Regions from separate parts of the Pseudomonas sp. DTU_2021_1001937_2_SI_NGA_ILE_001 genome, predicted to be linked through region 1. Evidence: predicted binding sites of a transcription regulator. Region 1 holds the regulator's gene; the other holds the start of a gene.

Region 1 (4,208 bases):
AACACCGCCGTCGAAGGAACCCTTGCCATGCAACTGGTCGAGCAGCGCTTCGAATTCGTCGTCGGTGATTTCGTCACCGCCCGGCGCAGCAGCGGCCGACGCTGCTGGCGGGGCACTCGGCGCGGACGCCGCTGTGGCCTTGCCGGCATCGAAATTGCCCTTGCCATGCAGCTGGTCGAGCAAGGCTTCGAATTCGTGGTCGGTGATCTCGTCGCTTTCTACCGCGCCCGCTGGGGCGGCTGGTGCGGGTGCGGCTGCCGCGGCATCGCCTGCCGGGCCGTGCAGTGCATCGAGCAACTGATCGAATTCAGCCTCGGTAATCAGGTCGCTGTCGTCGGCAGTGGCCTCGACAGCCTCGGCGACCGGCGTCGGCTCGCTGACCGGCTCGGGCGCGGCGACAGGTGCGGGTGCAGCAGGCGCGTCAGCCGACTCGGGTTCGGCGAGGCGCGCAAGTGCCTGCAGCAACTCTGGGGTAGCCGGGGTGATGTCGGTGCGCTCACGCACCTGACCGAACATGCTGTTGACGGTATCCAGGGCTTCAAGCACCACGTCCATCAGCTCTGCGTTAACGCGTCGTTCGCCCTTGCGCAGGATGTCGAACACGTTCTCGGCGATGTGACAGCATTCCACCAGCTCATGCAGCTGGAGGAAGCCGGCGCCCCCTTTTACAGTGTGAAAACCGCGAAAAATTGCATTGAGCAAATCCGCATCGTCCGGTCGACTTTCCAGCTCGACCAACTGCTCGGACAGTTGCTCTAGAATCTCGCCGGCCTCTACCAGAAAATCCTGAAGGATCTCTTCATCGGCGCCGAAGCTCATGGGGGGTGCTCCCTAAAATTGACCGTCAATTGACCTTAGAAGCCAAGACTCGATAGCAAGTCGTCCACGTCATCCTGCCCGGAAACGACATCTTCACGTTTATCGGCATGAATCTGCGGACCTTCACCCTGAGCGGTATGTTTTTTCGGATCTTTTTCTGCCTGCATGGCTTCGTGATCGTGCTCGATGCCAGCGAAACGATCGACATGGCTGGCCATCAGCACCAGCTTCAGCAGATTGCTTTCAACTTCAGTGACCAGTTGCGTGACCCGCTTGATCACCTGGCCGGTCAGGTCCTGGTAGTCCTGGGCCAGCAGAATGTCATTGAGGTTGCCCGCGACCGCATGGCTGTCCTGCTCGGCTCGAGTCAGGAACACATCGACGCGACGCGCCAGGTCCCGGAACTCTTCGGCACCGATCTCGCGGCGCATGAAGCGACCCCAGTCGGCGCGCAGCACCTTGGCTTCATCGCTGAGGCCATTCATCATCGGCGCGCTCTGCTCCACCAGGTCCATGGTGCGGTTGGCAGCCCCTTCGGTCAGCCTCACAACATACGACAGACGCTCGGTGGCATCCGTGATCTGGGACACTTCTTCGGCTTGCGGCATGTGCGGATCGATGTGGAAATTGACGATCGCGCTGTGCAGCTCGCGCGTCAATTTGCCGACTTCCTGGTACAAGCCACGGTCGCGAGTCTGGTTGAGTTCATGGATCAGTTGCACGGCATCGCCGAACCGGCCCTTTTCGAGGCTGGCGACGAGTTCTTGCGCATGTCTTTTCAGGGTCGACTCGAAGTCACCCAGTGAATCTTTGTTATCCATAGCACCCTCGCGGCATGCAATCAGCTATTGACGCGCTCGAAGATCTTTTCGATCTTTTCTTGCAGGACTTGCGCCGTGAAGGGCTTGACCACATAACCGTTCACACCGGCCTGGGCGGCCTCGATGATCTGCTCACGCTTGGCCTCGGCAGTCACCATCAGCACAGGGATGTTCTTCAGGCGCTCGTCCTGACGGACATTGCGCAGCAGCTCGATCCCGGTCATGCCCGGCATGTTCCAGTCGGTCACCAGAAAATCGAACGCACCACTCTGCAACATAGGCAGCGCGGTCAGGCCGTCATCGGCTTCCGACGTGTTGGTGAACCCCAAGTCACGCAACAGGTTTTTTATGATCCGCCGCATCGTTGAAAAGTCATCAACGATGAGGATTTTCATGTTCTTGTCCAATTCGACCTCCAAGCAGTCTTTAACGGGCCCGCTCCCCGGACCCGCTGTTCACTCAATACGAATACAGCCCATCTTCGACCACACCCCTGACAGCCAAGTATCAGGACACGCACAAGACGCCCGCAGCCCCCCTCACGGAGTCGACTGACAGGCTCCTGCCTTGTCTGGATGCTTGCCTAACCTGATGCAGCCGGTCTGAAACCAGAGAAAACCGCGAGCGCCTCAACGCGCGCGCCATTCCCCCAGACGCCCCCGCAGACGCGCTGCACACTGGCTGTGCAACTGGCTGACTCGCGATTCACTGACCCCCAGGACCTCCCCGATCTCTTTGAGGTTCAGTTCCTCGTCATAGTACAACGCCAGCACCAATCGCTCACGCTCCGGAAGATTGGCAATGGCATCGGCCAAGGCATTCTGGAAGCGTTCATCCTCGAGATCTCGGGAGGGCTCCAGCGAACCGCTGGCGCCATCCTCATGCAGCCCGTCATGTTCGCCATCCTGCAGCAGGTCGTCGAAACTGAACAGCCGGCTACCCAAGGTGTCGTTCAAGATAGCGTAATAATCATCAAGACTTAACTGGAGTTCGGCAGCAACTTCATGATCTTTAGCGTCGCGACCCGTTCTTGCCTCAATTGCACGTATTGCATCACTGACCATACGTGTATTGCGGTGCACGGAACGCGGTGCCCAGTCGCCTTTGCGCACCTCGTCGAGCATCGCGCCACGGATGCGGATGCCGGCGTAGGTCTCGAAACTGGCCCCTTTGCTGGAGTCGTATTTGGTCGAGACTTCCAGCAGGCCGATCATGCCGGCCTGGATCAGGTCCTCGACCTGCACACTGGCAGGCAGACGCGCCAGCAGGTGATAGGCGATGCGCTTGACCAAGGGTGCGTAACGCTCGATCAGTTCGTACTGTGAGTTGCGTGACGCCTTGCTGTACATCTGATAGCCGCTTGCTGTCATTGGACCGGTCCTGCTGCGCTGGTCTGGTGAACAAGTCGCTCGACGAAGAACTCGAGATGCCCGCGCGGGTTGGCAGGCAGTGGCCAGGTGTCGACCTTCTGGGCGATGGCCTTGAAAGCCAGCGCACACTTGGAGCGCGGGAAGGCCTCGTAGACCGCACGCTGCTTCTGTACCGCCTTGCGCACGCATTCGTCATAGGGCACGGCACCGACGTACTGCAGGGCCACGTCGAGGAAGCGGTCAGTGACCTTGGTCAGCTTGGCAAACAGGTTGCGCCCTTCCTGCGGTGTCTGCGCCATGTTGGCCAGGACCCGGAAACGGTTCATGCCGTAGTCACGATTGAGCAGTTTGATCAGCGCGTAGGCGTCGGTGATCGAGGTAGGCTCGTCGCAGACCACCAGCAGCACCTCCTGGGCGGCGCGCACGAAGCTCACCACCGAGTCGCCGATGCCCGCGGCGGTATCGATGACCAGCACGTCGAGGTTGTCGCCGATTTCGCTGAATGCCTGGATCAGCCCGGCATGCTGGGCCGGGGCCAGGTGCACCATGCTCTGCGTGCCCGAGGCGGCCGGCACGATGCGCACCCCACCCGGGCCCTGCAAGAGCACATCGCGCAGCTCACAGCGGCCTTCGATCACATCGGCCAGCGTGCGTTTGGGCGTCAGGCCCAGCAGGACATCGACGTTGGCCAGGCCAAGGTCGGCATCGAGCAGCATGACACGGCGCCCAAGCTCGGCCAGCGCCAGTGAGAGGTTCACCGAAACGTTGGTCTTGCCCACGCCACCTTTGCCGCCGGTCACGGCGATAACCTGTACAGGATGCATGCTGCCCATGTTATTTCTTTACCTTGTCATGCTTGGACCGAAACCACATTACGGGCTGCACGTTCCGTGTCGAACAATGCCTGGCAGACCAGCGATGCAGACGCTTTTCTTTATTTTCCATCGTTTACCCCACTCGCTTGCCGGGGGTGTGATAGAGGTCGGCGAACATGTCCGCCATCGCCTCCTCACTGGGTTCATCCTGCAGCTGCACGCTGACCGCACGGCTCACCAGCTGGTGACGCCGCGGCAGATGCAGGTCGTCAGGAATCCTCGGCCCATCGGTCAGATAGGCCACTGGCAATTCGTGAGCGATTGCCAGGCTCAACACTTCGCCAAGGCTGGCGGTCTCGTCCAGCTTGGTCAGGATGCAACCG
Region 2 (4,208 bases), 270 kb from region 1:
GCAATATTGGTCAGGTCATTACTGTAACTGCTCGAAGACTTTTCATGGCGACCGGCACACGCGGCCGTGTGATGGCGTTCGCCCGCCTGCATCGCCGCCCGACAATCGGCGCCAATTCGCGTATTTACACGGTTATTTCCGGTGCCATCGAAGAAAATGCCGACCCTGGCGGTCACCCGCCGTGGCGCCCGCCTGTCATCCTCGACTGCGGCACGCCCATATATATGATTGTTCATCGTGTATCCATCCTTAGATGCGAGCGACTACAAACTTGTCACTAACGCGTTATAAGCATTAATGAACAGCTTGCTCAGCACTCCACGACAGTCAAGCATTCATATGTATTTCAGAACTTTCCTACATCAATAGTTTTATTTAAGCGGCGCCGTTGTGTCCCCCAGCTGACCGCCCCGACACGCTGGCGCTACTCGTGGTTCAGCCCCCGAGATGCTGCTCGGGCCGATAGCCCAGGCGCAGCCCACCCCAATGCCGACCACGGACCATGATCGGCACCGACAGGTCATGCATCAGTTCACCGATGTCACGGGTATAGGTCTGCAACAGCACGGCCTGTTGATGGCTGCCGCAGCGAATGCCCGTGCGGTCGTCGAACTTGCGCTTGCTGCGGTTGCGCGCGGTGTCCAACACCGGATCGCCGGTCAGCGGCTGATTGAAGGCGGCGTTGTGGGTCGGGACATAGCCCTGCTGGGTACAGGCGATGGCGAACACCAGCCCCTCGTGGCGCTTGAGCAGCGGCTCCTGTACCTCGGGCAGTACCTGGTCGGTGTAGCGGTCGAAGCGGGTATGAAAACGTGGCGGAACGGTGCCTGGAATCGGCTGATAGTGGCGGTCGAACAGGTCATCCAGGCTGACCACGCCTTGCGTGATGTCGGCCTCGAAGCGCGCCGCGATCTGCTGCGCGCCTTCGCGGGCCAGGTCGTAGATGCGCTGGTGATAATCGTCCAGGCCCACCTGTGCCAGACGCTGGCTGATGGTTTCGGCCTGCTGCTCCATCTGCACGGCCGCTTCGGCCAGCCGGGTGGTCTGCTGGTCACTGACAGCCAGGTCGCTGCGCATCTGGTCGACGGCGACGAACAGATGGCTCAGTTGCTCCTGATTGGTCTGGGCGCCCTGGGCGATTTCCGCCACCTGGCTTTCGACGCCCGCTGCCAGGTCGGCCATGCGCCCAAGGTGTCGACCAGTGTCCTCGACCTGGCTGACGCCGCTGCCCAGGTCGGCAGACAACTGCTGGATCTGCGCCACCACCTGGGCGGTACGCTGCTGGATATCGGCGACCATCTGCCCGACCTCCTCGGTAGCCGTCGCGGTACGCCCGGCCAGGCCCCGCACTTCGTCGGCGACCACGGCGAAACCACGGCCATGCTCGCCGGCCCGAGCCGCCTCGATGGCGGCATTGAGGGCCAGCAGGTTGGTCTGGCTGGCAATCGACTGGATGACCTGGGCCACGCGCTGGATCTCTTCACTGCGCTGGCTGAGGGCACCGATGACTTCCCGGCTGTCCAGCGCCAGCTGGCTCAGGCGATGCATGCGCTCGATGGATTCGGCCAGTACGCTACGCCCGGCCTCGCTGCTGTGCCGCACTTCGCTGGCCGCGCCCAGGGCCTGCTGGCTCAACTGGGCAGTCTGTTGCTCGGTGGCGATCATCACATGCGCACTCTCGCTCACCTGTTCGGCGGCCTTGAGCTGCGACTGCACCCTGTCAGCCAATTGCCGCACGGCAAAGGACACGCTGGCTGCCGACAGCGCATTGTGACTGGTGGTGTGGGAAAGATCACGGGTCAGCCGGGTGATATCGCTATCGGCCTGCGCCACGCTACCCGCCTGCACGCTGGGCCGACGTAGCCAGGGCAGCCAGATCAGCGCCACGCCCAGGGGCAGACTCGCCCACAGTGGCAGAAGGCTCGAACCGGCGGCCAGCAGCAACAGACACACCCCCAGGCTCTGGGCGGCGCCGAGCAACCAGGCGGGTAAAGAACGAGGTTTCTGCGCGGCGGGTTCTGCCAGCTTCCCTGCAAACGAAAGGTTTTCGGCCATGGTGTTCATCCCTGCGTTTCTTCTTTTTAGAAGTCGATTAAACGCCAGACAACGGCCATTAGCCATGATCCGTTAGTGGTAGCTGGCCCTCATGAAGTGAATGCGGCCGGAAAAACGACGAACGGCGGCCACAACGAAACCGGGAGGCAATCGCTTGCCTCCCGGTCGGTGTCGCCCAACGCTGCCAGGTCGAATCAGTACTGGCGCTGATGCTTGTCGATGGACTCGTGACGCTCTTGCGCTTCGATGCAGTAGCGAGTGGTCGGGCTGATCAGCAAGCGCTTCAGGCCGATCGGCTCGCCGCTGTCATCGCACCAGCCAAAGGTGTCGTCAGCGATGCGCGTAAGGGCCATTTCCAGTTGTGGCAGCATGCGTTGGTCGCGCTCGATGGCGTTCACCAGCCAATGACGCTCTTCTTCCACGGAAGCGGCATCGGCAGGGTCTGCCGGGCTATCCAGGCTCTCGATGGCGGCACGACTCTTCTCGATGCGCTCATGGATTTCAACTTTCATGGACTGCAACAGCTCGACGAAGAAAGCGTGCTGCTCGGCATTCATGTAGTCATCGGCCGGCATGGCCAGCAACTGTTCCTTTGTCATTGATTTCTCTAATAAAAAACGTGCATTTAGCCGATCTGCAGAGGATCCGTGCGAGCCCCTGAAAGCGCCCGGCTTTCACGGCGAGGCCTCGGACTCCGGTCACGAGGGGCGGCAGTCTAAGGCCGCCTTGCGCACTCGGCAACCCACCTGCCCTGCGAATGACCAACAATTAGGGCAAAGACCTGTAAAAAAGCAGGGGCATGCACCCTGAGGCTGGCCCCTCGAGTCAGCAGCAGCCATCACAGGTCGTGCCAGTCGGCGTCGCGACGCCCTGGCAGTGGCGAGGCGGCCTTCACGCTCAGGCAATAGCTTTCACAACCCAGGGGCACACTCAGCGGATGCAGCCCCTTGGGCAGGCTGACCAGGTCATGATTTTCCACCGCCATGGCCTGGTCGATATGCCGGTCGAAGGTGTATACCCGCTGGAACACGAAGCGGTCGACCGGGCTGACCTGGTGGTAGCAGAGCTCTTCGACGGTGTCTGCCAACGCGTCGCCTTCAGGCGCTTGCACGGGCGGCAGGCAGCCGGACGAATAACCTGGCGGCGCATGCACTTCGATCACCAGCAGTGAATGAATCAACTGGGCATCGGACAGCACTTCGTAGACCAGACAGGTGCCGGTGCCCTTGCCGCGCATGCTGCGGCGCATACTGTCAGGCGTGATCAGCCGCGCGGGAAAAGGCCCACCCTCAGCGCCTGGCGCCGAGCAGACCGCCAGGCTGGCCGGCCCCAAGGCGAGGAACTGCGCCTGGCTATTGGGCGGCAGATAGATCGCATAAGGGGGCCGGCGCTCGAACACCGAATGCCGCGCACCGATATTGGCCCAGCCAAAGGCGCCCTGCCCCTGTGCCTCGCCATTGACGCTGACGCGCCCTCCCAGCAGCACCACACACTGTTCGCGGTCTTGTGCTGCCAACGGCAGAACCTCCCCGGCCTCCAGACGGTACGCCGCGAAGCCCAGATGCTTCGGCCCTGCGACAGGCAAGGTGACAATGCAGGTGCCAGTCGCCTTGCTTTTGGTCAATAGACTCATGCGGGCAGCTCCTTGCGACGATGGGCGGGCGGGCGAGCGCCTCAGGATACGGGGCGGCCAAAGCCGCTGCCAGCGAACCACATGCGCCTGACCGAACGGTATTGGCTTAAAGCTGGAGGATAGGTCCGAGTGGGAATGCCCGGTCGAACGGCTCCGACCTCATGTCGGAAAATCCGGTTGAACGCACCGGCATAAGCGCCGGGAAGGCAAAAAAATAGCTAAAAGCTATCGACCCAAGCCCCCCTGAGAACCTGGTATCAATGAGGTGTTTCGCGCAGCTGTCGCATAACGGTCAATGAATAGGGGCAAAAGCCCGTACTTCACGGGCTGCAGCCCGGGATGCGGCGTATTCGCATAACGCTTTCAGTTTGAAAGAATGAATTGTACAAAGAGGCAAAACGCCATCTATATTTTCGTCAACGCGCCAGGAACGGGTGCGTGCCGCACCGCACACCCAGGGAAATGACTCGTGCTCACCTTCTCTGAGTCTGCCGCCATGTTCTTCAAATCCAACAGTAAA

The links. Region 1 encodes FliA, which starts transcription of late flagellar genes. Its sites were predicted from a motif close to CTAAAGTTTNNNNNNNNNNNGCCGNTAA; they were not measured.
Region 2: the regulator FliA is predicted to act here: its motif matches at 2,174-2,201, upstream of RRX38_RS06880 (methyl-accepting chemotaxis protein).

The regions. Positions count from the first base shown of each region.
Region 1 is NZ_CP135971.1:1,944,509-1,948,716, forward strand. It holds gene RRX38_RS08100 (chemotaxis protein CheA) at 1-819, opposite strand, end outside; gene RRX38_RS08105 (protein phosphatase CheZ) at 855-1,640, opposite strand; gene RRX38_RS08110 (chemotaxis response regulator CheY) at 1,661-2,035, opposite strand; gene fliA (RNA polymerase sigma factor FliA) at 2,270-3,010, opposite strand; gene fleN (flagellar synthesis regulator FleN) at 3,007-3,843, opposite strand; gene flhF (flagellar biosynthesis protein FlhF) at 3,959-4,208, opposite strand, start outside.
Region 2 is NZ_CP135971.1:1,678,248-1,682,455, forward strand. It holds gene RRX38_RS06875 (DUF2235 domain-containing protein) at 1-236, opposite strand, end outside; gene RRX38_RS06880 (methyl-accepting chemotaxis protein) at 436-2,121, opposite strand; gene RRX38_RS06885 (TraR/DksA family transcriptional regulator) at 2,250-2,654, opposite strand; gene RRX38_RS06890 (5-deoxy-glucuronate isomerase) at 2,894-3,688, opposite strand; partial or broken gene RRX38_RS24985 (PAS domain-containing protein) at 4,185-4,208, shown strand, end outside.